DNA from 3 places in the Streptomyces sp. NPDC104367 genome. Region 3 is predicted to be linked to each of the others. Evidence: riboswitches for the same ligand, from Rfam matches in the RefSeq annotation. Region 3 holds a riboswitch; each other region holds the start of a gene.
What was found. Region 3 has a riboswitch for cyclic di-AMP ahead of ACZ619_RS19785 (transglycosylase family protein). Riboswitches for the same ligand answer to the same signal wherever they lie in the genome.
Positions count from the first base shown of each region.

Region 1 (9,502 bases), on a different contig from region 3:
GCGAGCTCGACGAGCCGGTGGGTCTGGTCGCAGAAGTGGGAGAAGAGCGGCACACGCGGGAAGCCCGTGGCGAGCGCGGTGGACAGGTGGAGCAGCCAGTCGTGGTGGGCGCGGGCATGGCCCCGTTCGTGGGTGAGCACCGCGTCGAGCTGGTGGTCGGTGAGGCGGTGCAGCGCGCCCGTCGTCACGACCAGCTGGGGCGGATGGCCCGGCATCCACCAGGCGTCCGGGTACTCGTCCTCCAGCACCAGCATCGGCCCGCGCGCCGCCGGCAGCCCCGCCGGGAGATCCGGCGCCCGCTCCTGCAGGTGTGCCCGGGTGCGGTCGCGGCGGCGCCGGGCCTCGACCAGCTCCCGGGCGAGCATCGCCGTCGTCCATGCGGCCCCGCACGCCAGCAGCACCGTGAGGGCGACCGCCCACAGGGGCGCGACGGAGAGGTCGTACGCCGCCGTGACCGCCGGCGGGGCGGGTGCGAACACCCGGTCGCGCACGGTGTGGAAGACCGCCGCCGCGCCCAGGGTCAGCGCGGCCAGACAGCACAGCAGCACGGTGGCGACCAGGCACTGCCACACCCACAGCGCGACCACCGGTTCCCGCTCGGGCCACAGGGCCCGCACCAGCGCGCGCGGCACGGGCACCGCGGCCGTCAGGGCGACGACGCTCAGCAGGAGCAGGCAGACGGTCATGCCGGGGCTCCCTTTCCCGATCGGAGAGGCGTGCGGGGGCGGGTGGTGCGAGGCGGTGCGCCGGTGCGCGACGAAGCGCTCGTGCCGGCGCACCGCACAGTGCGTGCGCCGTTGCCCGGCATGGCGCGCGCGGGCGCATCGCACAGTACGTGTGACGCCAGTATGACGGTGCCGGACGCCGTGAGGCAGGTCCCGGCGGCGATCCGGGCGCCGGTCCTGCCCACCGGGTACGGCGCGTCCGCCCCCGCTCCCTGCCGTCCCGCCGGCCGCCTCTCACCCCGCCACGATCCGCCCGCTGACCTCCCCGAGCCCCACCCGGCCGCCGCCCGGTCCCGGGGCCCACGCGGACAGCGTCACCGTGTCACCGTCCTCCAGGTACGTCCGCTTGCCGTCGGCGAGTTCGAGCGGATCGCGTCCGTTCCACGTCAGCTCCAGCAGCGAGCCGAGCTGCCCGGGCTCCGGCCCGCTCACCGTTCCGGAGCCGTACAGGTCGCCGGTGCGCAGCGAGGCGCCGTTGACGGTCAGGTGGGCGAGCTGCTGGGCGGCCGTCCAGTACATGGTGGAGAACGGCGGCTCGGACACCACCTGCCCGTTGACCGCGATCGAGATCCGCAGGTCGTACCCCGCGGGCTCCTCCGTGGAGTCGTCGAGGTACGGCAGCAGCGGATGCGTCCGCCGGGGCGGCGCGACCCGGGCCTCGTCGAGCGCCTCCAGCGGGGTGATCCACGCCGAGACCGAGGTGGCGAACGACTTGCCGAGGAACGGGCCGAGCGGGGCGTACTCCCAGGCCTGGATGTCCCGCGCGGACCAGTCGTTCAGCAGGCAGAGGCCGAACACGTGGTCCCTGAAGTCGTCCAGGGCCACGGGCCTTCCCTGCTCGGACGGGGCGCCGACGACGAAGCCGACCTCGGCCTCGATGTCCAGGCGCACCGACGGTCCGAACACCGGCGCCTGGTCCGCGGGGGACTTCCGCTGCCCCGACGGCCGTACGACGTCCGTCCCCGACACCACCACCGTGCCCGCGCGGCCGTGGTAACCGATCGGCAGGTGCTTCCAGTTGGGGGTGAGGGGCTCGGCGGCGTCGGGGCGGAAGATGCGGCCGGCGTTGCGGGCGTGGTTCTCGGAGGCGTAGAAGTCGACGTAGTCGGCGACCTCGAAGGGCAGGTGCAGGGCCACCTCGGACAGCGGGTGGAAGAGGGGTTCGAGCACCTCGCGGTGCGCGGGCACGGTCACCCAGGCGGTCAGCGCCCGCCGTACGTCCGACCAGGTGGTGCGGCCCGCGGCCAGCAGCGGGTTGAGGGTGGGCCGGGCGAGCAGGGAGCCGTACGGGGAGCCGAGCGCGAGGGCCGCGGCGCCGGCGTCGAGTACGTGGTCACCGAGGCGGACGCCGACCCTCCGTTCCGTGCCCTCGGGGGTCGAGAACACGCCATACGGAAGGTTGTTCGGGCCGAAGGGGTCGCCCTCGGGGACCTCGAAGGGGGGCAAGGGGGGCATGGGGTGACTGCCTCGCTCTCATCCGGCCGCGCGGGGTCGTCCGATGTGACGACGTCACTCCGGCGTCGCGCGGCATTCCAGGTGGTCGCGCCACACGTTACGGGTGAGTCGACTGTCGTGGCAGTGTCTAAAGAGTTCGCAATGTCCTAATAGCCCTTGTCGGAGGGGGCAATTCCGGCTTAGCGTCCTTTGGGGGACACGGACGGGGTGGATCCGGTCCGTAGAGGGGGACACGTGGGGGGACCCGTGGCCAGGAACACCGTCGGCGTGCCGTTCGAGGCGGACCGCGACGTGCCCGGCCTGATCGTCAAGTTCGGCGACTATCCGCTGCATCACGGCGGGGTCGGCGCCATTCGCAGCCTGGGGCGCCTCGGCGTGCCCATGTACGCGATCACGGAGGATCCGTACACACCGGCGGCCTCGTCCCGTTATCTCAGACGGGCGTTCGTGTGGCCGACGACAGGTGCCGAGGAACCGGAGCGTCTCGTCGAGGGACTGCTGCGGATAGGCCGCCGCATCGGACGGCCGACCGTGCTGATCCCCACCGACGAGGAGGCCGCCGTCCTCATCGCCGAGAACCAGGACGCGCTCGGCGACCGTTTCCTCTTCCCGCGCGTGGACCCCGCGCTGCCCCGCCGCCTGGCGAGCAAGCAGGGCCTGCACGAACTGTGCGTGGAACACGGCATCCCGAGCCCCACAGCCGCCTTCCCGCAGTCGTACGACGAGATCGTCGACTTCGCGGAGAAGGCCCGCTTCCCGATCGTGGCCAAGAACCGCGAGGCGTTCGTCCGCCGCGCGCAACCCGCCGTCAACGGCACGACGCGGATCGCCACCCGGGAGGGACTGCTCACGCTCGCCCGTGACTGGGGCACCCGTCCGGGTGTCATCCTCCAGGAGTACCTGCCGAGGGAGGAGGCCGAGGACTGGATCGTGCACGCCTACTTCGACGCCGACTCCGTCCCGCGCGCCCTGTTCACCGGCGTCAAGGTCCGCTCCTGGCCGCCGCACGCCGGAATGACCGCGAACGCCTACGTCGTCGACAACCCGGAACTCGCCGACCTCGCCGCGCGTTTCATCAAACAGATCGGCTTCACCGGCGTCATCGACCTCGACCTGCGCTTCGACCGGCGCGACGGCCGCTACAAGCTGCTCGACTTCAACCCGCGCATGGGCGCCCAGTTCCGGCTCTTCGAGAGCGAGTCGGGGGTGGACGTCGTCCGCGCCATGCACCTGGACCTGACCGGGCGCCGCGTTCCGGAGGGGGAACAGCGCGCCGGCCACCGGTACGTCGTGGAGAACATCGACCTGCCCGCCCTCCTCGCCTACCGCCGCAGCGGCTACACGACGCCGCACGCTCCGGCGCGGCCGAGCGGCACCGAGCTGGCCTGGCTGGCGGGTGACGACCCGCTGCCGTTCGTCACGATGCTCGCCCGCTTCGTGCGTCCGGGCGCGAAGCACCTGTACCAGCTGTGGCGCACCAACCGCCGCGGCTCGGGCACCTCCACGAAGTAGGCACCGCGTCTCCTGGGGAGGGACTTCGTGATCCAACCGGCAGCAGTCATCGGCGCCGGGCCGTTCGGCCTGTCCACCGCCGCCCACCTGCGGGCGCGCGGCATCCCCGTCCGGGTCTTCGGCGACCCCATGGTCAGCTGGCGCGACCACATGCCCGCCGGGATGATCCTGAAGTCCACCCCGGCCGCCTCCGGCCTCGACTGCCCGCAGCCCGGGCACACCCTCGCCGACTACTGCGACGCGGCCGGCCTCCGGCGGCTGGTCACCGACGAGGACGTCATCCCGGTGGAGACCTTCATCGGCTACGGCGAGTGGTTCCAGCAGCGGCTGGTGCCCGGACTGGAGCGGGTACGGGTGGTGTCCGTGGACCGCGGCACGGCGTCCGGGTTCCAGATCGAGCTGGACACGGGGGAGTCGTTCACCGCCCGCGCGGTCGTCGTCGCCACCGGCCTGTCGGGGCTCGCCCACCTCCCCGCGGAGCTCGCCGGGGCGGCCGCGGACGGGCCCGCCGGCCCGGTCTCGCACAGCTCCCGGCACCACGACCTCAGCCGCTTCTCCGGCCAGGAGCTGATCGTCGTCGGCGCCGGGCAGTCCGCGCTGGAGACGGCGGCGCTTGCCGCCGAGGCGGGCGCCCAGGTCCGGGTGGTGGCACGCGGCCGCGGCAGGGTCGCCTTCGGCGCCCCGCCCTGGGACCAGCCCCGGCTGCGCCCGGAGTCCCCGTTCGGCCGCGCCTGGTCCCTGTGGGCGCTCAGCTACTACCCGCACCCCTACCGCCGCCTCCCGGAGCGGACCCGCCACTACCTGGTCCGCCGGGTCCTCGGCCCGCTCGGCGCCTGGTGGCTGCGCGACCGCTTCGAGGGCAAGGTCCAGGTCCGCGAGGTCGCCGCCGTCACCGGCGCCGGAGAATCCGCCGGCGCCGCGGTACTCGCCGTCCGTACCCACGACGGCCGCATCGACCGGCTCACCGCCGACCATGTCATCGCCGCCACCGGCTACCGCGTGGACATCGCGGCCATGGACTTCCTGAGCCCAGGACTGCGCACCCGCGTCGCGGTCAGCCGCGGCGCCCCGAGACTCGGTGCCGGATACGTCTCCTCGGTACCCGGCCTCTACTTCACCGGCCTGCCCGCGGCGTCCTCGTACGGCCCGGTGATGCGGTTCGTGTGCGGGACGGAGTTCGCCTCACCGCGCCTGACCGGGCACCTGGCGGCGGCCCACGCCTGACGCCCCGTGGTCTCCGTACCGGCTACGCCTCCTCGGCCGCCCGCTGCCAGGCCAGGAACTCCTCGACCAGCCCGGGCGGGTTGGCCGCCTCTGTGGCCTCGACCTCCCAGCCCGGGCAGTACATGTCGAAGACCACCACCGGCAGCGGCCGCCCGAGGACCTTCTCGATCCGGCCCCCGGCATGCAGGTCCTGCGCGAGCCGGATGCACGCGTCGGCGAAGTGCAGCCCCAACAGCTCCCGCTCGGCGTCCAGTTCGGGATCGTCACCGTCCCCGTCGAACCAGAGTCCGAGTCGCCGGACCTCCTCGGTGTACAGCGCGCCGCCGACCGGGTCCTCGGGGCAGTTGCCGAGCGTCTCGAAGCCGTCCAGGAGCCAGCAGGCGTAGTTCCAGCGGGCCTCGCCGGGGTCCGCCGGATGTCTTTCGGCCTCGTACTGGCTCTCCGTGTTGTAGCCGATCGCCACGAAGGGTCTGCGGTCGTCGTGGTCGACCCGCCAGATACGGAACGACAGCGCGTAGATCTCCGGGCGCAACTCCGCCGGGAACCGCTCCAGCACCCCGGTCGCCGCCTCCACCAGATGCGCCCGGAACGCTCCCGCCCCCTCCGCCACCACGTCCGCCCCCGCCAGATCGGTGCCATCGACTCACCGCAAACGTAACGCGCCCCACTGACAACGCCCCATCACGGAGCGGACGGGCGTCACTTGAGGCCGAAACGCACAGTGAGTCTCAGGGGCGCGCTGTCCGTATTCTCTGATCATGGCCGCACCTTCCCCGTACGCACTCATCGCCACCGACCTGGACGGCACACTGCTGCGCGCCGACGACACGCTCTCGGACCGGTCGCTCGCCGCGCTCGCGCGGGCCGCCGCAGCCGGCGCCCGCCACCTCGTCGTGACCGGCCGCCCCGCACCCAGAGTGCGCCCGCTCCTCGACGACCTCGGCTGCACGGGGCTCGCTGTCTGCGGCCAGGGCGCGCAGCTGTACGACGCCGGCACGAACCGTCTGCTGTGGTCGGTCACCCTGGACCGGGAACTGGCGGAGACCGCGCTCGGCAAGATCGAGGCCGAGGTCGGGCAGGTGTACGCGGCCGTCGACCAGGACGGCGTGGACGGGCTCACGCTCATCGAGCCGGGCTACCTGATGCCCCACCCGACGCTGCCCGCGCTCCGCGTGGACCGGCGCGACGACCTGTGGTGCGCGCCCATCAGCAAGGTGCTGCTGCGCCACCACACCCTGTCGGACGACGAGCTGGCGGCGACCGCGCGGTCGGTGGTGGGGTCGCTGGCGACGGTCACCATGTCGGGGCCGGGGACCGTGGAACTCCAGCCGTGCGGGGTGACCAAGGCGACCGGGCTGGCGCTGGCCGCCGACCATCTGGGGCTGAGCCCGGAACAGGCCATCGCCTTCGGTGACATGCCCAACGACATCCCGATGTTCGACTGGGCGTCCTACGGGGTGGCGATGGCCAACGCCCACACCGAACTCAAGGCGGTCGCGGACGAGGTCACCAAGTCGAACGAGGACGACGGCATCGCCGTCGTCCTCGAGAGACTCTTCACCTGACGGTGTCGGCCGACGGCGTCGGTCAGTACGCGCCGAAGACGTTGTCGATCGAGCCGTACCGCGCGGCGGCGTAGTTGCAGGCGGCGGTGATGTTCGCGACCGGGTCGTAGATGTTGAACGACGTACCGGACACGTGGTACGCGTTGAACGTCGGGTCGATCACCTGGAGCAGGCCCTTGGACGGAATGCCGGCGGCCGCGTTGGAGTCCCAGAGGTTGATGGCGAGCGGGTTGCCCGAGGACTCGCGCATCACGTTGCGGTAGATGCCGTTGTAGCTGCCCGGGATGCCCTTCTGGCCCATGACCGCGAGCGACTCGCGGATCCAGCCGTCGAGGTTGTTCGGGTACCCGGCGGTCGTCGTCGTGGCCGTCGTGGTGGTGGCCGTGGTGGCCGTGGTGGCCGTGGTGGCGGAGGCGGTGGTCGCCCCGAAGATCGGCAGGGCGAGTACGGCGGCACCGGCGCCGACGACGGCGAGCGTGCGGGCGATGCGGGTGCGGCGGGGCTGGGCGGCAGCAGGCATGGCGAAGTTCCTCTCCGTCGCCTGCGAGGTGAGCTGTCGGGTTCGGGCTCGGGGAGTGTGCCCGGCCGCGCCGCCCGAAGGCGATGCGACTTCACCCCTAGCCGTTCCGGAAACGACGTCCGTCAGTGACGTCGGTCGCCCGGTCCGGCGACTTACCTGGGTCCCCCGCTCCTGCCATGCGAATGAACTCGTCGATGGGTCAAGACGGGCGGCGGCAGGATTCGGCGTCCGCCCGGCGAGCGGGAACGTATGCGAGAGCACATGTCCGGAACAAGTAGTGGATTCACACAAAGCACCTATTGACCTTGATCTGAGGCGTATGAGGTGCTTGATCCTTTGCGGCTGCCAACCCTCAACTCACCCACAGGGAAAGGAAAGGAAGCGGTGTCGCGCACCCCTTGTCGCGCCTGGGTTCGCGTGACCCACTTCACGAAACCTCAAATTATGGCGAATCGGACATGGGGGATTTGGCGGTTTCGCTTTCCCCAGGCCGGGCGAATGGTCGCCCTGTCGTCATTCGGGTGTCGAGCGGGAGGAATTTCGGCTAGAAAGGTGCGAATCAGTCATTCCGGTCACGCGTGGTCTTTGTGGAGGCGCCCTCTCCGGTCGCGTACGCCTCGCGTGATTCTGGTCACGTGGGGGCGGAACGGCTCCCCGTGTCCACCGCGAGGGCGGAACCTCCACCGTGGTGCGCGTCGTTGTCATGGGTGGCGGTGGTGTTCCGGCTGTCGTGGGGAAAGGGGGAAGGGAAGGGGTGCGTCCGGGCAGGTGACGTCGGCGGGGGAGGCGTGGGCGTTTCCGGGTGACGGGTGGCCGGGCGGTCCGCCCTCGGGTCCGGCGCCGGAGCCGGTTCGGGACACGGCTCGTGTCCCGGTTCGGGACAACTGTCGGCACATCCTGTTAAGTCAGGGGATGTCAGGTCGTATCGGCTGATCAAAAACATACCGGTCGTGATCCGATAGCGCCCATGGTGTAACCGTGGGCGCCCTCGGTGATCGAATCCTGACCGGATACGCTGACTTGAGTGATGGCAGCGACCTATCGACAAACCGTGTAAGCGCCAGTAGACACCAGCAGACAGGAGACCCCTCGTGACCGTCGTCGGGCCGTTCGGGCTGAGCGTGCGGGACCAGGCTCTGGAAGCCGATGTCCAGGCCGGATTGACGGCTGTCGAGGAAGGCTTGCTAGAGGCCACCAAGAGCGAGGTCCCGTTCATCACGGAGGCCGCCCAGCACCTCGTGCGGGCCGGCGGCAAGCGGTTCCGGCCGCTGCTCGTGATGCTCGCCGCGCAGTTCGGCGACCCCTACGCGCCCGGCGTCGTGCCGTCCGCCGTGGTCGTCGAGCTGACCCACCTCGCCACGCTCTACCACGACGACGTCATGGACGAGGCCTCCGTGCGACGCGGTGTCGACAGCGCCAACACGCGCTGGGGCAACTCCGTCGCCGTCCTCACCGGCGACTTCCTGTTCGCCCGCGCCTCGCAGATCCTCGCCGACCTCGGGCCCGAGGCGGTGCGGGTCCAGGCCCTCGCGTTCGAACGGCTGGTGACCGGCCAGATCCTGGAGACGGCCGGCCCCACGGACGGGCGCGACCACGTCGAGCACTACCTCGACGTGCTCAGCGGCAAGACCGGCTCGCTGGTGGCGGTCTCCTGCCGCTTCGGCGCGATGATGTCCGGCGCCGACGAGACGGTCGTGGACGTCCTCACCCAGTACGGTGAACGGCTCGGCGTCGCCTTCCAGCTCGCCGACGACGTCCTGGACATCACCTCCGACTCCCACGAGTCCGGGAAGACCCCGGGGACGGACCTCCGTGAGGGCGTCCCGACCCTTCCGGTGCTGCGGCTGCGGGAGCGGGCGGCCCGGCTGGGGCTCGCCGAGGACATCGCCCTGTGCGAGCTGCTGGACTCCGACCTCACCGACGACGCACGGCACGCGCAGGCCCTGGCGGCCCTGCGGACGCACCCGGCGCTCGACCACGCGCGCCGGGACGCCGTCCGGTACGCGGAGGAGGCGCGGGCCGCGCTGGCCCCGCTGCCGGAGAGCGACTCCAAGGCCGCGCTGATCGAGCTGTGCGACGCGGTGGTCCACCGGGCCGGCTGACCCTGCCCGCCTGCCCGCCTGCCCGCCTGCCCGCCTGCCCGGAGTTCGGGAATCTGCCGCGGCTCTCCCATGTGCCTGAGCCGCACGACCCCTACGGGTCGGTGGGGACACCGCGACCCCGGTGTCATACCCCAGTCGTACGCGGAGTTGGCTCCCGGGTCTGACGCTTCCGTGCCCCCGATTTGGTGAGATGGAAACCACGGAAATCACCACCACTCACTGATTTGGGTGAGAATGGCGGCTCAGGGTGGGACACGTGCGAGGACGGCCGCCGCCGACGACGGAGGTAAGGCACACATGGCACCGTACGAATCCGACGACAGCACGGCGGAAGCGCTGACCGACGACGAGTCGCGCGCCGAGCGGCGGCGCAAGGCCGCGCGATACGTGGTCCCGGTC
Region 1 is NZ_JBVJND010000044.1:53,248-62,749, forward strand. It holds gene ACZ619_RS40920 (M56 family metallopeptidase) at 1-686, opposite strand, end outside; gene fahA (fumarylacetoacetase) at 960-2,171, opposite strand; gene ACZ619_RS40930 (carboxylate--amine ligase) at 2,448-3,692, shown strand; gene ACZ619_RS40935 (FAD-dependent oxidoreductase) at 3,720-4,916, shown strand; gene ACZ619_RS40940 (hypothetical protein) at 4,939-5,529, opposite strand; gene ACZ619_RS40945 (HAD family hydrolase) at 5,675-6,481, shown strand; gene ACZ619_RS40950 (transglycosylase SLT domain-containing protein) at 6,504-7,001, opposite strand; cyclic di-AMP (ydaO/yuaA leader) riboswitch at 7,005-7,205, opposite strand; gene ACZ619_RS40955 (polyprenyl synthetase family protein) at 8,093-9,103, shown strand; gene ACZ619_RS40960 (LolA family protein) at 9,401-9,502, shown strand, end outside.
Region 1: it holds a riboswitch for cyclic di-AMP, as region 3 does, so the genes downstream of both, ACZ619_RS40950 (transglycosylase SLT domain-containing protein) here and ACZ619_RS19785 (transglycosylase family protein) in region 3, are expected to answer to the same signal.

Region 2 (9,502 bases), on a different contig from region 3:
GGGACCGGCCGGTGCTGTTCAACTCCTGGGAGGCCACCACCTTCGACATCTCCGAGGAGCAGCAGAGCGTTCTCGCCCGGCGGGCCGCCGCCATCGGCGTCGAGCTGTTCGTGGTCGACGACGGCTGGTTCGGCGCCCGCACCAGCGACCGCGCGGGCCTCGGAGACTGGACCCCCAACCCCGACCGCTTCCCGAACGGCCTCAAGCCCCTCGCCGACCATGTGCACGACCTCGGCATGCGGTTCGGCGTCTGGGTCGAGCCGGAGATGGTCAACCCGGACAGCGAGCTGTACCGCGCGCACCCCGACTGGGTCCAGTACCAGCAGGGCCGCAGGCGGACGGAGCTGCGCAACCAGCTCGTCCTCAACCTCGCCCGCGAGGACGTCCGGGAGTACCTCTGGGAGCAGCTCGACGGCCTCCTGTCCGGCGCCCCGATCGACTACCTCAAGTGGGACTTCAACCGCTGCTTCACCGACGCGGGCTGGCCCGGCGAGCCCTACCCGCAGCGCCTGTGGGTCGACCACGTCCGCGGGCTGTACGCCCTGCTCGACCGGCTCCGCGCGGCCCACCCGGGCGTGGCCGTCGAGTCCTGTTCGGGCGGCGGCGGCCGTATCGACCTCGGGATCATGAGCCGCACCGACGAGGTGTGGACCTCCGACAACACCGACCCGCTGGACCGGCTCGCCATCCAGCACGGCTTCAGCCAGATCCACCCCGCCCGGGTGATGTCCGCCTGGGTCACCGACAGCCCGAACCACCAGCTCAACGGCCGGGTCAGCAGCCTGCGTTTCCGTTTCGTCAGCTCCATGGCCGGGGCGCTCGGCGTCGGCGGCGACCTCTCGCGGTGGACCGAGGAGGAGCTCGCCGAGGCCGGCCGCTGGGTGGAGCTCTACAAGGAGATCCGGCCGCTGGTGCAGCGCGGCGACCAGTACCGGCTGCGGCCGCCGACCGGTGGGCTCAGCGCGGTGCAGTACACACTCGGCGACGAGAGCGTCGTCCTCGCCTGGCTCCAGGCGCAGAGCTACGGCGAGCCGGCCCCGGCGCTGCGGCTGCGGGGGCTCGACCCGGCGGCGTCGTACGAATGCCGCGAAACGGGCGAAGTGCACCGAGGGGCGGTTCTGTTGCACCACGGACTGCGCACCGGACTGCATGGCGACCTGGATGCGACGGTTCTCCGACTGTGCCGCATCTGAACCTTCTGCCCGAATTGGCTGCTTGGTTACAACTCGCTCTGGAATAGGGGGACGTGGCGTGACGTGCGTGAGGAGCGTCATATTCGTGACCGTCCGTCGCGCGTCACGCTCACGTAATTCGGATGCTTTTCAGGGGGATTGAAAGGCCGGCGTCGATCGAATTCACGGAGGGTGACCGGGAATTCCGGTAACGGATCAAGCGAAACCCGGACGCAGGGAAGCGGCCGCTTGTCCGGGCGCGTCCCGCTCGCTTACGTTCGCCACGCATCCGGACGGAACGCCGAATCCTGCCGCCGTCCGGAGTCCCCACACACTCACCCGTGCCCGGCAGGAGCGGGGGACCCACCAGGTACGACCGCCTGTTCCGGTTCCCGGGACGGCCAGGGGTGCAGCCATGCCTCGCGCGTGGCCGGGCAGCTCCAGCCCGAACCCGACAGCTCACCTCGCAGGCGCCGGAGAGGAATGCGTCATGCCCGCGAAGGGTAAGCACCGCCGCCCCAAGTCCCAGCGTCTCACCCGCTCGATGGCCGTCGCCGGAACCGGTGGTGCCGCGCTGGCCCTGCCGCTCATGGGGGCCACCGGCGCCCACGCGGCCACTTCGCAGTCCGTCTCCGGAACGGCGGCGCGAGCGCTCGCGACCGCCGGGACGACGGCCGTGACCCAGGCGGCCGCCGAGGGGTCCGCCGCCGCGGGCTCCGTGCACCGCACGTACACCGTGGTGCCCGGCGACTACCTGTCGAAGATCGCCCGCGACCACGACGTGCGCGGCGGCTGGCAGCGGATCTACGCCGACAACCGGCAGGCCGTCGGCGACAACCCCTCGCTGATCCACCCCGGCCTCAAGCTCTCGCTCGGCGGCCGCGCCACCACGGCCCCGGACGCCGCGAAGTCGAACGCCACCGAGGAGTCGAGCGGCGCCGCGGACTCCGGCGCCGCGTCCTCCTCGAACACCGCCTCCTCCCCGGCCGCTTCGGCGGCGACCGCCTCCGGCTTCACCCTCCCGGTCGGCGGCGCCACCGTCGGCACCGGCTACCACGTGTCCGGCGGCATGTGGTCCAGCGGCTACCACACCGGCGTCGACTTCGTCGTCCCGACCGGCACCCCGGTCAAGGCCGTCGGCTCCGGCACGGTCGTCACGGCCGGCTGGGGCGGCGCCTACGGCAACCAGGTCGTCATCCGGCTCGCGGACGGCCACTACGCCCAGTACGGCCACCTCTCCGCCCTCTCCGTCTCGGCCGGCCAGACCGTGACGGCGGGACAGCGGGTCGGCCTCTCCGGCGCCACCGGCAACGTGACCGGCCCGCACCTCCACTTCGAGATCCGGACCACCCCCGACTACGGCTCGGACGTGGACCCGGTCGCCTACCTCCGCTCGAAGGGCCTCGCCGTCGGCTGACCCGAGGAGCTCCCCGGCCCCCTGGCCGGGCACACACGCGAAGGCCGGACCCCCGATCCCCGGGTCCGGCCTTCGGCGTGTTGCTTTCCTGTGGCGGGCACCCCCGGGGCATCGACAGCCGGGCCGGTGCGGCGGCACAGTGATCCCCGTCAGGCGCAAGCGCTTTCTCACGCCCCGCCGTACCGGAGGAACCCGCCCCATGACGACCACCCGCCGTGCCCTCGGAGCCCTGGCCGCCGGAGCCGCCCTCGCGGCCCTGGCCCCCGCCGCGGCCGCGAGCGCCGCCCCCCGGCACCGCCGCCCGATCGCCCGGGACGACTTCCGCCACGGCCTCGGCCAGTGGTTCGTGGAACTGGAGCGGGGCGGCACGGTCACCGCGTCCCGCGGAGTCCTGGAGGTCGACGTGCCCGCCGGCGCGACCGTCTGGTTCCGGCGCCGCCTCGAAGGGCCGTACGTCCTGGAGTACACCGCGACCCCGGTGTCGGCGGGCGGCGCCTACGACCGCGTCTCGGACCTCAACAACTTCTGGAACGCCACCGACGTCCGCTCCCCCAACGACCTGTTCGCCACCCCGCGCAGCGGCGCGCTCGCCGACTACGACTACCTCACCACGTACTACGCCGGCTACGGCGCCAACTACAACACCACCACCCGGCTGCGCCGCTACGTCGGCGAACCCGGCGTGCGGCCGCTGATCTACGACTACACCGAGCCCCTGCTCGTCGCGAACGAACCCAACCGGGTCCGGATCGTCTCCGACGGCCCGGTGGTCCGCTGGTGGAACAACGGCCGGCTGGTGTTCGACTACACCGACCCGGAGCCTTACACGGGTGGGCACTTCGCGTTCCGCACCACCTGGAGCCACTTCCGGATCAGCGACTTCCGGGTCTGGGGATTGCCCCTTCAACGCCCCTGATCAGACCCTTATTCCAAGCTTGGCAAAGTATTTAGAAGTGTCTTATCTCACCGTTCGTCAACCCCTTATTACGGTCGCGTAGGTCACAGTCGAAGGTGAATCATGTTCCGATGTGGCAGACGATTCGAAGAGTGACAATGCATCAGTGATCGGGTCGTACGTGGCGGTGGGGGACAGCTTCACCGAGGGCGTCGGCGACCCCGGCCCGGACGGGGCCTTCGTCGGCTGGGCCGACCGGTTCGCGGTACTGCTGTCGGACCGACGGCCCGAGGGCGACTTCGACTACACCAACCTCGCCGTGCGCGGGAAGCTGCTCGACCAGGTCGTGGCGGACCAGGTGCCCCAGGCCCTGGCGCTCGCCCCGGACCTGATCTCCTTCTGCGCGGGCGGCAACGACATCATCCGGCCCGGCACCGACCCCGACGAGGTGGCCGAGCGGTTCGAGCGGACCGTCGCCCGACTCACCGAGGCCGTCGGCACGGTGATGGTGACCACCGGCTTCGACACCCGGGGCGTGCCCGTCCTCAAGCATCTGCGCGGCAAGATCGCCACGTACAACGGACATGTGCGGGCCATCGCCGACCGGTACGACTGCCCGGTCCTGGACCTGTGGTCGCTGAAGACGGTGCAGGACCGGCGGGCCTGGGACGGCGACCGGCTGCACCTGTCCCCCGAGGGGCACACGCGCGTGGCGCTGCGCGCCGGTCAGGTGCTCGGCGTCGACGTACCGGCCGACCCGGACCAGCCCTGGCCGCCGCTGCCGCCGCGCGGCACCCTGGAGGTCCGCCGCGACGACGTGCACTGGGCCCGCGAGTACCTGGTCCCGTGGATCGGCCGGCGGCTGCGCGGCGAGTCGTCCGGCGACCATGTGACGGCCAAGGGGGCGCTCTCCCCGGACGACATCAAGATGCGGATCGCCTCCGTGGCCTGAGGCGCGCGGGGCACGGTGCGAGGGGTGGCCTCACCGCGGGCCGCCCCTCAACGCTCCTCGGGCAGGCCCAGTTCGCGGGCCAGCGCCTCGTCGACCCACTCCTGCGCCCGCGAGCGCGCCACGGACCCCGGGTACGAGGTGAGCTGGACGGCCAGCCCGTCCAGCAGGGCGGTCAGCCGCAGGGCCGCGGCCGCCGGGTCGGGGCACCGGAACTCGCCCGCCGCCACCCCTTCGGCGACGACCTCGGCGAGCGCCGCCTTCCACTGCTGGTCCAGCTCCCTGGTGACGTCCCGCAGCGCGGGTTCGCGCAGCGACACCGCCCAGCCCTCGATCCACAGGCGCCAGCCCTTGGCCTGCCCGGTCGGCGCGTACCAGCGCACCGCCGCCCGCAGCCTGCGCAACGCGGTCGTCCGGCGGCCCAGCAGCTTGCGCAGATGCGCCAGGTCGTCCTCGGCGGCATACGCGAAGGCGGCGGAGACCAGCTTCTCCTTCGTCGAGAAGTGGTACAGCACCAGTGCGTTGCTCACCCCGAGGGCCGAGGCCACGTCGGCGATCCGCACCGCCGCCACGCCCCGCGCCTCGATCTGTTCGATGGCGGCCCGCAGCAGTTCCTCCCGCCGCTCGGCCACGCTCAACCGCACTCTCGCCACGCGGTCACCCTAATCGGTCGCCAGAGCACCCGCGCCGGCGTCTCAGGCCAGCGGCAGCCGCATGATCGTCAGATCAAGCCAGCGCCCGAACTTGATGCCCACCTCCCGGACCGTGCCGGCGTGCTCGAAGCCGAACCGCTCGTGCAGCCGGATCGACGAGGCGTTCCCGGACTCGATGCCGGCGATCATCACATGGTGGCCGGCCTCGCGCGCCGCGGTCACGAGGGCGCCCAGCAGCGCGGAGCCGATGCCGAGCCCCTGCCTGTCCTCGCGTACGTAGACCGAGTTCTCCACCGTGTGCCGGTAGCCGTCCAGCTCGCGCCAGGGCCCCCAGGCGGCGAACCCGGCCACCTCGCCCGGCGCGTCGGCCAGTTCGGCCACGAGCGCCGAGCCGCGCGCTAGGTGCGCGGCGAACCAGGCCGCCCCCTCGGCGGGGGACTGCGGGGTCTCGGTCCACAGGGCCGTCGAGTGCTCGATCGCGTGGTTGCGGATCGCGCGGACCGCCTCCCCGTCGCCGGGCCGGGCCGGGCGCACGGCCACCACGCGTCTCTCGTATATTGGATTCATGTCCAACATAGTAGAACCACCGGCGGACCCGCTGGTGCGGCGGATCGCCGCCCGTGTCCGTGTCGAACGCGAGTGCCGCCGCTGGACCCTGGCGCAGCTCGCGGACGCCTCCGGTGTCTCCCCGGCGATGATCAGCCGGATCGAGCGCGGCGAGAGCAGCCCCACCGCCGTCGTCCTCGGCAAGCTGTCCGCCGCCTTCCAGCTGAGCGTCGCCTCCCTGCTCGCCCTGGCGGAGGGCGCCCCCGAGGACCCGGCGGACCCGGCCGGCGCCCCCGACCCGGCCGCCGCCCCGGGGGTGCGGCGCGCCGCCGACGCGGCCGAGTGGCGCGACCCCGGCACCGGCTACCGGCGCCGCCAGATCACCGGCCCGCGCTTCCCGGCGGAGATCGCCGAGATCCGGCTGCCGGCCGGCGCCCGGGTGCCGTATCCGGCCGCCGCCTTCGCCTTCGTACGCCAGATCGTCTGGGTCCTCGACGGCCGGCTGACCTTCCACGACGGCGACACCGTCCACGAACTCGACGCCGGCGACACCATCGAACTCGGCGCGCCCGCCGAGCGCGTCTTCGTCAACGCGGGCGATTCCGAGTGCCGTTACGCCGTCGTCCTCACCCGCGACATACGGCCGTGAGCCGGCCGCTGTCCCGAGGCGGCACGTTCCTGCTGGCCCTGATCGCCGGTACGGCGATCGCGAACAACTACGCCGTGCAGCCCGCGCTCACCGCGGTCGCCGCCGACCTGGACGTCCCGCTCTCGCTGATCGGCCTGGTGCCGACCGCGGCGCTCGCCGGCTGCACGACCGGCTTCGCGCTGCTGCTCCCGCTCGCCGACCACATCGCCCCCAACCGCCTGGTCGCCGCGCAGCTGACCGCCCTGGCCGCCGCCCTCGCCCTGGCCGCCGCCGTGCCCGGCCCCGCCGCGCTGCTGGCCGCCTACCTGCTGATCGGCGCCGCCGCGGGCGTCGCGGCCCAGGCGAGCAACATCGCGGGCCGCCACGCCCCGCCCGGACGCGCCGGAACCGGGGTCGCCGTCGTGGCCGCCGGCATGTCGGCCGGCATCCTGCTCAGCAGACTCGTGGGAGGCGCGCTCACCGACGCCCTCGGCTGGCGGCGGATGCTGCTGGTCTTCGCCGCCGTCGCCCTGCTCGGCGCGCTCGCGGCCGCCGCCCTGCTGCCCCGGCAGCGGCCGCGGGCCCGGACCGGCTACCTGCGGACCCTCGCCGAGCTGCCCCGGCTGCTGTGCCGGCACGCACGGCTGCGCCGCGCGGTGGCCACCGGCGCCCTGTGGTACTTCGCCTTCAACCTCGTCTGGATCGCTCTCACCCTGGCCCTGGCCCAGCCGCCGCACTCCCTGGGCCCCACCGCCATCGGCCTCTACAGCCTGGCCGGGCTGCTCGGCTTCGCCGTGCTCCCGCTCACCGGACGCCTCACCGACCGGTACGGCCCGGCCACCGTGATCACCGCCGCCCTGCTCGCCGCCGCGGCCGGTACGGCCCTGCTCGCCACCGGCCTGGACAGCCCGCCGGTCACCGCCCTCGGTCTCGCCGTCTTCGACGCCGGCTGCTTCGCCGCCCAGGCCGCCAACCAGAGCCGCGTCATCGCCCTCGACCCGGCCCGCTCCGGCAGCCTGAGCAGTGTCTACCTCGTCGTCTACTTCACCGTCGGCGCCGTCGGCAGCGCCGTGGCCGCGCCGCTGCTCGACACCCTCGGCTGGTCCGGCGCCGCCCTCGCCGCGCTGCCCGCCCTGCTGCTCGCCCTCGTGCTCGGGCGCCGCTGAGCGCCCGGCCTCACCGGTACCAGCCGAACCGGTCCGCGATCACCGGCAGCCGGTCGGTCACCAGGGCGTGCGCGGCGGCCCGCGGCGTCGTGCCGTCCGCCGCCGCGCGGTCGAGCATCAGCTCCACCAGGGCCCGCATGGAACGCCGGGTGTGGGCGAACGCCTCGGCCGGGTCCGGGCCGATGTCGCCGAACAGGGTCCACCACCACCAGGCGTTGGTCCCCGAGTTGACCACCACGTCCGGCAGCACCGTCACCCCGCGCGCGGCGAGCCGCTCCTCCGCCTCGGGCAGCACGGGCATGTTGGCCGCCTCCACGACCCAGCGGGCCGTCACCAGGTGCTCGTTCCCGGTGTCCAGCGCGTACGACACCGCGGCCGGCACCAGCACCTCCGCGCCGGCCGACAGCCAGGCCTCGCCCGGCAGTTCCCGGTCACCGGGGCGCAGTACCGCGCGGTCGACGGTGCCGTAGGCGTCCCGCGACCGCAGCAGCGCCTCGACGTCCAGGCCCGCCGGGTTGGCGACCGTCCCCTTGACGTCGGCGACGGCCACCACGGTGAGCCCCGCGCGGGCCAGGAACCGCGCCGTGGCCCCGCCCATCGTGCCCAGCCCCTGCACGGCCACCCGCGTCCCCGGGTAGGGCACGCCCGCCCGGTCCAGCGCGGTCAGCGCCGCCTCGGCGACCCCGCAGCCGCCGACCAGCCCGTCCAGCCCGATGCCGTCGACGTCGGCCGCGAAGGCCTCCGCCAGCCGCCGCCGGGCCGCCGTCTCGTCGTCCAGCAGCGGATACACCGCCTGGATCGACGAGACCAGCCCCGCCTCGGCCGCCGCCCGGTCCACCAGGTCCTGGGTGAGCCCCAGATCCTCGCCGGTGGTCCAGAAGCTCTCGATGTACGGCCGCATGGCGCGCAGGTAGCGGACCAGCAGCGGGTACGACCCCGGGTCCTGCGGATCGCAGTCGATGCCGCCCTTGGCGCCGCCCAGCGGGACGTACCGGCCCCCGGGGTTGTAGTGCAGGGCCTCCTTCATAGTCATCCCGCGGGCGAGTCCTGCGACCTCCTCCAGGGTGCAGCCCGGCCGCATCCGCAGCCCCCCGCTGGCCACGCCCCGCACCAGCCGGTCGACGACCAGGAAGCCCCGGCGGCCGGTGACGTGGTCGGTCCACACGAGGGACATCAGGGGGCTGGTCATGCGGTCTCCTCGCAGGAGGGCGCTGAGCGGCGGCGTGCCGGACAGGGCGCGTCTTACTGAACAGTGGGTCAGTATCTGGAGGTGGGTGGCCGGGTGTCAACGCCGATCGCCGCAGGGGCCGACCATAATGGAGGACCTCGGCGACACCTCTGGAGGTACCGTGACCGGTTCGAGTTCCCTGAGCACCGGGCTCCGCGCACTGCGGCCCGCCGCCTTCGGCGCGGACCCCGCCGGCGAGCGCCTGGCCCGCATCCAGGGCTCGCCGCACTTCAAGGACGGTGTCTTCCGGAATCCCGGCGGCACCACCCGGATGCGGCCCTCCGGTTCGATGCTGTCCTTCGCCAGGCTCTACTTCGAGAAGGAGCAGCGCCTGCGCCGGGCCCCCGCGGGCACCGTGCCGGTGCACCCCACCACCGTCGCCGACCTCGCCCGGCCCGCCGCCGGCGGCCTGCGGCTGACCTGGACGGGCCACTCCAGCGTGCTCGCGGAGATCGACGGCCACCGCGTCCTGTTCGACCCCGTCTGGGGCGAGCGCTGCTCCCCGTTCCCGTTCGCCGGTCCCCGGCGGCTGCACCCGGTGCCGGTTCCGCTGGCCGCGCTCGGCCCGGTCGACGTGGTGGTCATCTCCCACGACCACTACGACCACCTCGACCTGCCCACCATCAAGGCGCTCGCGGGCACGGACACCCTCTTCGCCGTACCGCTCGGCGTCGGCGCCCACCTCGAACACTGGGGCGTCTCCGCCGACCGGCTGCGCGAGCTGGACTGGCACGAGGAGACGAAGGTCGGCGGACTCACCCTGACGGCCACCCCCGCCCGCCACTTCTGCGGCCGGGGCCTGCGCAACACCCAGCACACTCTGTGGGCGTCCTGGGTCGTGGCCGGCG
Region 2 is NZ_JBVJND010000001.1:324,329-333,830, reverse strand. It holds gene ACZ619_RS01505 (alpha-galactosidase) at 1-1,193, shown strand, start outside; cyclic di-AMP (ydaO/yuaA leader) riboswitch at 1,499-1,658, shown strand; gene ACZ619_RS01500 (M23 family metallopeptidase) at 1,663-2,589, shown strand; gene ACZ619_RS01495 (DUF6250 domain-containing protein) at 2,789-3,505, shown strand; gene ACZ619_RS01490 (SGNH/GDSL hydrolase family protein) at 3,651-4,436, shown strand; gene ACZ619_RS01485 (TetR/AcrR family transcriptional regulator) at 4,484-5,086, opposite strand; gene ACZ619_RS01480 (GNAT family N-acetyltransferase) at 5,129-5,653, opposite strand; gene ACZ619_RS01475 (helix-turn-helix domain-containing protein) at 5,652-6,281, shown strand; gene ACZ619_RS01470 (MFS transporter) at 6,278-7,426, shown strand; gene ACZ619_RS01465 (Glu/Leu/Phe/Val dehydrogenase dimerization domain-containing protein) at 7,437-8,615, opposite strand; gene ACZ619_RS01460 (MBL fold metallo-hydrolase) at 8,743-9,502, shown strand, end outside.
Region 2: it holds a riboswitch for cyclic di-AMP, as region 3 does, so the genes downstream of both, ACZ619_RS01500 (M23 family metallopeptidase) here and ACZ619_RS19785 (transglycosylase family protein) in region 3, are expected to answer to the same signal.

Region 3 (9,502 bases):
GAGGGTCCAGTCCGCGAAGATGCGGATCTTGCGGTTCCAGGTCGGCATCGCCAGACCGTGGTAGCCGCGGTGCATGTACCAGGCGAGACGGCCCTTGAGCTTGATCTTGGTCTTGCCCAGGACGATCATCGCGACGCCCTTGTGCAGACCCAGACCGGCGACCGCGCCCTTGTTGGCGTGGCTGTACTCCTTCTGCGGGAAGCCCCGCATGCCGGAGACCACGTTGTCGCCGAGGACCTTGGCCTGGCGCAGCGCGTGCTGCGCGTTCGGCGGGCACCAGGCGTTCTCGACACCGGCCTTGCGGGCGGCGACGTCCGGCACCTGGGCGTTGTCGCCCGCGGCCCAGATGTAGTCCGTGCCCTGCACCTGGAGGGTCGGGGCGGTGTCCACGTGGCCGCGCGGGCCCAGCGGCAGACCGTAACGGGCGAGCGCCGGGTTCGGCTTGACGCCGGCCGTCCAGACGATCGTGTTGGAGTCGACCTCCAGGCCGTTCTTCAGCACGACGTGACCGCCGACGCAGGAGTCCATCGAGGTGGAGAGGTAGATCTCCACACCGCGGCTCTCCAGGTGCTCCTTGCCGTACTGGCCGAGCTTCGGCCCGACCTCGGGAAGGATCTTGTCGGCAGCGTCGACCAGGATGAAGCGCATGTCCTCGCGGGACACGTTCTTGTAGTACTTCGCCGCGTCGCGGGCCATGTCCTCGACCTCGCCGATGGTCTCCGCGCCCGCGAAGCCACCGCCGATGAAGACGAAGGTGAGCGCCTTGCGGCGGATCTCCTCGTCGGTCGTCGAGTCGGCCTTGTCCAGCTGCTCGAGGACGTGGTTGCGCAGGCCGATGGACTCCTCGATGCCCTTCATACCGATGCCCTGCTCGGCGAGGCCGGGGATCGGGAAGGTGCGGGAGACCGCGCCGAGCGCGATGACCAGGTAGTCGAAGGGCAGCTCGTACGCCTCGCCGACCAGCGGGGCGATCGTGGCGACCTTGCGGTCCTGGTCGATGGTGGTGACCCGGCCGGTGAGGACCTCCGCCTTCGGCAGCACGCGTCGCAGCGGGACGACGACGTGCCGGGGGGAGATGCTGCCGGCGGCGGCTTCGGGGAGGAAGGGCTGGTAGGTCATGTACGACCGGGGGTCGACGACCGTGACGGTCGCCTCGCCGTAGCGCATCTTCTTGAGGATGCGCCGAGCTGCGTACAGGCCTACGTACCCACCGCCTACTACGAGGATCCTGGGACGCTCCGTGGTGCTCATGGCATCGAGTATCCACCCGCCCCGGGGGGCCCGCTCGTGCGCCCCTTCACAAGGTCCGACAGGGGTCGTGCTACACTCCGCGACCCACGTGACACAGGTCATGAACGGCACCGGGAACCCACTTCCGATACGACCCGTTGTCAATGCCGCGTGAGCTGCCTCTCCGGGCTCCCGAAGGCACCGTGAGGGCACCCGATGTCACCCTCGTCAGCACCCCGCGGGACACCCCCGGCACGCTCTCCTGAGCGCGCGCAAGGGCCCGTTGAGCCCCTGAACGGGCCAATGGGACCCCCTGGACCCCTCACCTGCGGGGAATTCCTTGTGAAGAACTTCACGAAGTTTTCCGGCGAGGTGTCGTGGCACGGCGTGTCGCGGCCCGAAAAGCCGCTCATACGACACCTGACCTGCTCAGGGGAGGCGCCGGCGGGCCCGGTCTAGGCGACCGACCAGGCGATGCCGTCCAGGATGTCGTGCTCGCTCACCACGACCTCGTCCGCGCCGATCCGCTCCATGATCGACCGGAGGACGAGGGCGCCCGCGCCGATGACGTCGACGCGTCCCGGGTGCATGGAGGGCACCCCCGCCCGCTCGGCGTGCGTCGAGCGCAGCAGCCACTCGGTGATCTCGCGGACGCGGGCGTAGGGGATGCGGGAGTGGTGGATGGCGGCGGAGTCGTACTCCGGCAGGTCCTGGTGGATGGCGGAGAGCGTGGTCACGGACCCGGCGAGGCCCACCAGGGTGCGCGCCTCGCGCAGCGGCACGGTCTCCTCGGCGAGGTCGAGGGCGCGCTCGATGTCGGCCCGCATGGCGGCCACCTCCGCCTCGGTGGGCGGGTCGCTGATCTGTCCCCCGTGCACGAGGTGCCGCTCGGTCATCCGTACGCAGCCGACGTCCACGGACCGCGCGGACCGCACGTGCCGCTCCCCGACGACGAACTCGGTCGAGCCGCCGCCGATGTCCACGACCAGGAACGGCCTGGCGAGGTCATCCCGGCCGGCCAGCTCCCGCGTGGCGCCGGTGAAGGAGAACTCGGCCTCCTGGTCGCCGCTGATGACCTCGGGCTCGACACCGAGGATGTCCAGCACCCCACGGACGAAGTCGTCCCGGTTCTCCGCGTCCCGGGACGCGGAGGTGGCCACGAACCGCAGCCGCTCCGCCCCGTACTCCTTGATGATCCCCGCGTACTCCCGGCAGGCCGCGAAGGTCCGCTCCAGCGCCTCGGGCGCGAGCCGCCCGGTCCGGTCGACCCCCTGTCCGAGCCGCACGATCACCATCCGCCGGTCCAGATCGACGAGTTCACCGGTCTCCGGGTCGGCGTCGGCGACGAGCAGCCGGATGGAGTTGGTACCGCAATCGATGGCGGCGACGCGGGTCATGGACGGTGTTCCTTCGCTGTCGGCGGTGGTTTCCCGGCCGGCCGGGACCGGCCGGCCGGGAAGGGGACGGGATGGCCGGGGGCGGCGCCCCCGGCGGGGGCGTCACGCGCCGGTGACGACGCAGGAGCCCTTGAGCCACCACTGGGGCAGCATCGCCAGGGCCTCGTCGCCCAGGGGGTTCACCCCGGGCCCCGCCGCCAGCGCGTGCGCGACGAGCACGTGCAGGCACTTCACCCGGTCCGGCATGCCGCCCGCGCTCGGGAAGCCGGTCAGCTCCTCGATCTCGTCCCGGCGCCGGATGTAGTCCTCGTGCGCGGCCCGGTAGGCCGCCGCCAGCTCGGGATCGCTCTCCAGCCGGGCCGTCATCTCCTTCATCACGCCGTTCGCCTCCAGCGTGCCGATGGCGGAGGCCGCCTTCGGGCACGTCAGGTAGTACAGCGTCGGGAAGGGCGTCCCGTCCGGCAGCCGCGGAGCGGTCTCCACGACGTCAGGCCGGCCGCACGGGCACCGGTGCGCGATCGCCCGCAGCCCGCGCGGCGGACGCCCGAGCTGCTCCTTGAAGGCCTCGACGTCGGCGTCGGTGGGCTCGGTACGCGGAGTGGAGGGCGGAGGCGTTTGCATGGCTGTGTTCTGCGTGGCTTTCTGTCGGTTCACTGGTCGGACGCGTCGGACTTGTCGACGCCGTCCCAGACGTTCGCGTACCAGGGCCGGTCGGCCGCCCCGAGGTAGGCGCGCGCCTGCTTGGCCGTACCGGGGTCGATCACGACGTACCCGGTCTCACCCGGCATCACGTAGTGCAGCCGCGCCCGGATCTGCTGCTCGGCGTAGGCGTCGTCCTGCCACCGCGCCTTGAGGTCGCGCAGCTGCTCGACCCGCTGCCGCGCCTGCTGCTGCTGGCGTTCGAGGTCGGCGATCTCGGCGCGCTGCGAGACGTACTGCCGCATCGGATAGGCGAGAGCGACGATCATCGTGCACAGCACGAGCGCGAGCAGGGCCGCGCGGCCGGTGAGCCGGGAGCGGCGGGCCTGCCGCTTGGTCTGGGAGCGGTAGACCCGGGCCGCCGTCTGCTCGCCGAGCAGCTTGAGCCTGGTCGCGGTGGAGAACCGGTCCCGGTCCTTCACGGCCATGTCCCCGCCTCCCTGATACGTGCGTACGTCCCCGCACACGGTACGGGACCGGGTACGGGGACGTACGTACGACTGGCTGAGCCTTACCTTCTACGGGCTCGGCGCGGCGGGTGTGCTCAGCCCTTGAAGCGCGGGAAGGCGGAGCGGCCGGCGTACACCGCCGCGTCGTCGAGGATCTCCTCGATGCGCAGCAGCTGGTTGTACTTGGCGACGCGCTCGGAGCGGGCCGGGGCGCCGGTCTTGATCTGGCCGCAGTTGGTGGCGACGGCAAGGTCGGCGATGGTGACGTCCTCGGTCTCACCGGAGCGGTGGGACATCATGCACTTGAAGCCGTTGCGCTGGGCCAGCTCGACGGCGTCCAGGGTCTCGGTCAGCGAACCGATCTGGTTCACCTTGACCAGCAGGGCGTTGGCGGTGCCCTCCTCGATGCCGCGGGCCAGGCGCTCCGGGTTGGTGACGAACAGGTCGTCGCCGACGAGCTGGACCTTGTCACCGAGCTTGTCGGTGATGACCTTCCAGCCGGCCCAGTCGTCCTCGAACAGCGGGTCCTCGATGGAGACGAGCGGGTAGGCCGCCACGAGCTCCTCGTAGTACTCGGTCATCTCGGCGGCCGAGCGGGACTTGCCCTCGAACTCGTACTTGCCGTCCTTGTAGAACTCGGACGCGGCGACGTCGAGCGCGAGCGCGATCTGCTCACCGGGGACGTAACCGGCCTGCTTGACGGCCTCCAGGATGAGGTCGAGCGCGGCGCGGTTGGACTCCAGGTTCGGGGCGAAGCCGCCCTCGTCGCCGAGACCGGTCGACAGGCCCTTGGCCTTCAGGACCTTCTTGAGGGTGTGGTAGACCTCGGCACCCCAGCGCAGCGCCTCGGAGAAGGACTCCGCGCCGATCGGGGCGATCATGAACTCCTGGATGTCCACGTTGGAGTCCGCGTGCGAACCGCCGTTGAGGATGTTCATCATCGGCACCGGCAGCAGGTGCGCGTTCGGGCCGCCCAGGTAGCGGAAGAGCGGCAGGTCGGACGCCTCGGAGGCGGCGTGCGCGACGGCGAGGGAGACGCCGAGGATGGCGTTGGCGCCGAGCGAGCCCTTGTTGTCGGTGGCGTCCAGGTCGAACATGGCCTGGTCGATCAGGCGCTGCTCGGTGGCGTCGTAGCCGACCAGCTCCGGGCCGATCTGCTCGATCACGGCGAGGACGGCCTTCTCGACACCCTTGCCGAGGTAGCGGTTGGGGTCGCCGTCACGAAGCTCGATGGCCTCGAAGGCACCCGTGGAGGCACCGGACGGAACGGCGGCACGACCCGTGCTGCCGTCGTCGAGGCCGACCTCGACCTCGACCGTGGGGTTGCCTCGGGAGTCCAGGATTTCCCGGGCTACGACGACGTCGATGGACGGCACGAGCATCTCCTTCGTGGGATGTGGCGCGATGTGACGCTGGTGGTGCGCGGCGGTGTGCCTTGCGACTAGAGCCTAACCGTCCCGGGGCCGTCGGCCAGCCGACCGACCGGCCCGTGGACACACTGACGGTACTCATTGTTCACGCACGGAACAAAGGGGGCCCCGATGAAGAACGGGAGAAGAGCGGGCCACGACGGGAGGTGAGCGGGGCCGGGAGAGGCGCCGGGCGGGCCACGAAGGGGCGCCGGACGGGGCGTGGCGGGGCGCCGGGCGGGTCGTGGCGGGTCCGGGAGAGGCGCGGCGGGGCCGGGCGGAAGAAACCCCGCCCCGGTGCGTACGGGGGAAAACGCACCGGGGCGGGGGTCCGTGGGGGACGGGGGTGGCCCTCACGTGGTCCCTACTATGAGGACCACGGTTGTGAGAGCGCTGTGGTTCAGCTGGGTGCCGCTTAATACTTCGGCCGGCACCCCGTCGTACGGCCTACTTCAGGTGCAGCTGCTGGCCCGGGTAGATGAAGTCGGCGTCCTCGACGATGTCCTTGTTCAGCTTGAACAGGGCCTGCCAGCCGCCCTTGACCTTGTGCTTCAGGGCGATCGAGCTGAGGGTGTCGCCCTTGACGACCTTGTACTCGCCGTCGCCCTTCTTGACCGTCTTGCCGGCCGGCGTGGTCACGGTCGCGGCGGCCGGACGCTCGGCGGAGCGGGAGGCGGCCTGGGTGTCGGTCGAGCGGGTGGCGGTGCCGGCGCCGGTGCCGCTGCTCGACGAGCTGGAGGACCCGGTGCCGGAGGAGGCGGTGCTGCTGCCCGTGTAGGCGGCGCTGGACAGGCCCGTGCCGCAGACCGGCCAGGCACCCTTGCCCTGCGCGGCGAGGACCTTCTCGGCGATCTGGATCTGCTGCGTCTTGGTGGCCAGGTTGGCCGTGGAGGCGTACGCGGTGCCGCCGTACGCGGCCCAGGTGGAGGCCGAGAACTGCAGGCCGCCGTAGTAGCCGTTGCCGGTGTTGATGGCCCAGTTGCCGCCCGACTCGCACTGGGCGACGGCGTCCCACTCGGAGGCGGTGGCGGCGGAGGCGCTGCCGGCCGCCATCAGCGGGGCGGCGACGGCGACACCGGTGACACCGGCGACGGCGATGGCGCGGACGGCCTTGGACGGGCGGCGATGCTTGCCCTTGCTGGAGAACAGCATGGATGGATCCCCTCACCGACGCCTGCGAGGTGAGCTGTCGGGTTCGGGCCGGTTGAGTTGCCCGGCCGCACGCCCGCTCTCACGGGTCGCGCGGCTCCACCCCTAGCCGGTTCCAGCGTCAACCGCTGGGCCCGGCACCTACCTTGGGTCCCCCGCTCCTGCCCACGGCGCTTGACGCGACGACTGTTCCCGGGCGGCCGCTGGCAGGACTCGGCGTTGCGACGGCCGGGGCTCGCGGTGACGAGCGGCCTTGACCGTAAACAGGCGATCAGGTGAATTTCAAAGATGATCAGGGCCTTTGAGACTCATCCCACACTTTCACCAAACCGGACATTTAACGCCGAAGCGGGGCGTCAACTCCGTCTACTTTTCGTCCGTTTCGCTGCTGAGTTTCAGGGTCTGACCGGGGGCGATGTGGTTCGGGTCGGTACCGATGTCGGCCTTGTTCGCGGCGTAGAGCGCGCGCCACCCGCCGTCGAGACCAAGGGAGTCGGCGATGGAGGCGAGGGTGTCGCCGTCACGGACGACATAGGTGCCGGCATCACGCGAGGCATGACGGCCGGACGACGCGGCCTTCTGACCGCCCGTCACGCCTTCGTCCGCCGAGCCGCCGCGGTGCTTGCCGCCGCTGCTGACGGCCCCGGTGTCGACCAGATCCCAAGACCCACCGGTCTGCTCGGAATTGTCCGAGTCTGCGCTTTCGGGGAGGACGGGATTCTCGCTCGCCTTCGAGGTGCTCGAACCGGAAGACGCCGACTTGTCCTTCTTGGGTGATTCGGTGGACTTGTCACCCTTGGAGTCGGTGCTCGCGCTCGCGCTCGGCGACGGGGTGGCCGAGTCGCCGCTGTCCGAGGTGTCCGAGGAGGCGGACGAGCCGGAGTCCGAGGAACCGGTCGCGTCCGACGAGTCCGACAGCCCGGAGGAGGTGTCCGAGGACGTGTCGTCCCCGCTCCCGTCGACGCCCGTGTCCACGTCCACGGAGGCGTCGTCGGAGGAGAGCCCGGAGAGCAGGGCGCAGGTCCGCCAGGGCTTGGTGCCCTGGTCGGCGAGGATCTTCTCGGCGACGGCTATCTGCTGCGAACGGCTCGCCTGGTCCGGCGTGACGGCGTACTCCTGGCCGCCGTACTGGTCCCAGTCGTCCTGCGACATCTGCAGGCCGCCGTAGTAGCCGTTGCCGGTGTCGGCGCTCCAGGAGCCGCCGCTCTCGCACTCGGCCACCTTGTCCCATGTGGTGCCGTCGGCCGCGTTGGCGCTCGCCGCGCCGAGCAGCGGGATGGCGATGGCGGAGCCGGTCACCCCGGCCGCGACAAGGAGGGCCGGAGCCTGACGGGGGCGCCGGTGACGGCCGTTCCCGGAGAGCATGCGGAAACCTTTCGAGCGACAGCGATGACCGGTGCGGCGGGTCCCGCAGGGGCGCCGCACTGATGGGTGAACGTATAGGCAGACGATCACTTGTCACAAGTTAATGCCGCACAGATCACGTGAAGATCACAGAGTTGAGTGCTGGTCACCTTCGCTGGTGGGCGGCTCGGCGGCCCGCGGAGTGAACTCCACGGGCAGCGTGCGCAGTCCGCGCATGATGAGTCCGCCGCGCCACCTCAACTCGCTCGTGTCCCCCGCGAGCCGCAGGTCAGGGAGCCGGGTGAGCAGGCCGGCGAGCGCGGTCCGGCCCTCCAGCCGGGCGAGCGGGGCACCCAGGCAGTAGTGAATGCCGTGGCCGTATCCGAGGTGCTGGTTGTCGCGCCGGGAGAGGTCGAGGGTGTCCGGCTCGGCGAACCGCTCCGGGTCCCGGTCCGCCGCCGCGAGCACGACGAGCACGGGGTCGCCGGCCGCGATGTGCCGTCCGCCGATGCCGAGCGGCTCCGTGGCGAACCGCCAGGTGGCCAGCTCCACCGGACCGTCGTAGCGGAGGAGTTCCTCGACACCGGTCTCCAGCAGCCCCTGCTCACCGGCGGCGAGCGAGTCCTGCAGACGGGCGCGCTGCTCGGGGTGGGTGAGCAGGGCGTACATCCCGTTCCCGATCAGGTTGACGGTCGTCTCGAACCCGGCGAACAGCAGGATGAAGGCCATGGCGGCGGCCTCGTTCTCGGTGAGCTGCTCGCCGTGGTCCGAGGCCCGGATGAGCCCGGAGATGAGGTCCTCGCCCGGGCCCGCCTCGGCGGGCAGCGCCTCGCGCTTGCGGTGGATCAGCTCGGCCAGGTACCCCCGCATCTTCTTCACGGACCGCGCGACCCCGCCCCGGGGCCCGCCGCCGTGCCGGATCATCATCCCCGCCCAGTCCCGGAAGTCGTCCTGGTCCTCGGGCGGGACGCCGAGCAGGTCGCAGATGGCGTAGATGGGGAGCGGGAACGCGAACTCGTGGATGAGGTCGGCGGATCCGGTCGCCGCGAACCCGTCGATCAGCCGGTCGGTCAGCTCCTGCACCCGCGGCGCGAACTCGGCCACCCGGCGCGGGGTGAACGCCTTGCTCACCAGGCGCCGCAGCCGCGTGTGGTCCGGCGGGTCGATGTTCAGCAGATGCGTCATCAGCTCGGCCTTGCGCTCTCCGGGAATCCCGGTCTTCCCCTTCGCGTGCGCGGGCTCGTCGTGATGCGCGGGGTTCTTGGACAGCCGGGGGTCGGCGAGGGCCAGCTTGGCGTCCTGGTACCGGGTGACCAGCCAGGCTTCCACGCCGCTGGGGAGCGTGGTGCGGTGGACGGGTGCGTTCCGGCGGAGCCAGGCGTAGGCGGGGTACGGATCCGTCGCGAACTCCCAGCTGAAGAGTTCGGGGGCGGCGCTGTCGTCGGGGCTGAGCTGGTCGGTCACTCCCAGACGGTACCGGGCTCCTCCCCCGGGCCCACCCTCCGCACCCGGACCACCCTGCGAAGCCCAACGTCCGAGCGGCCGCAGGCACAGCCGCCGCGAGCACACCGGCCACGTACGGCGGCACGCGGTCCCGCTACCGCGACTGCCTTTCGCGCCTCGGCTCCCGCGGCTGCCTTCCCCGGCTCCGCCCCCTTGGCTGCCTTGCGCGGGTTCCTCGTCGCGTCTTTCCTTCGCCTCCCCTCTAGCCCTCTTCTCCCTCTTCTCCTTCTTCTCCTTCTTCCTCGGTCTCTTCTTCTCCCTTCTCGGTCTGCCTGATCGCGTCGCGGTAGGTGCGGGCCGCCGCGCGGAGTGCCGCCTCCGG
Region 3 is NZ_JBVJND010000012.1:116,815-126,316, forward strand. It holds gene ACZ619_RS19760 (NAD(P)/FAD-dependent oxidoreductase) at 1-1,251, opposite strand, end outside; gene ACZ619_RS19765 (Ppx/GppA phosphatase family protein) at 1,686-2,627, opposite strand; gene ACZ619_RS19770 (DUF501 domain-containing protein) at 2,730-3,248, opposite strand; gene ACZ619_RS19775 (FtsB family cell division protein) at 3,278-3,754, opposite strand; gene eno (phosphopyruvate hydratase) at 3,871-5,157, opposite strand; gene ACZ619_RS19785 (transglycosylase family protein) at 5,632-6,336, opposite strand; cyclic di-AMP (ydaO/yuaA leader) riboswitch at 6,341-6,516, opposite strand; gene ACZ619_RS19790 (transglycosylase family protein) at 6,700-7,698, opposite strand; gene ACZ619_RS19795 (cytochrome P450 family protein) at 7,825-9,141, opposite strand; gene ACZ619_RS19800 (nucleoside triphosphate pyrophosphohydrolase) at 9,383-9,502, opposite strand, start outside.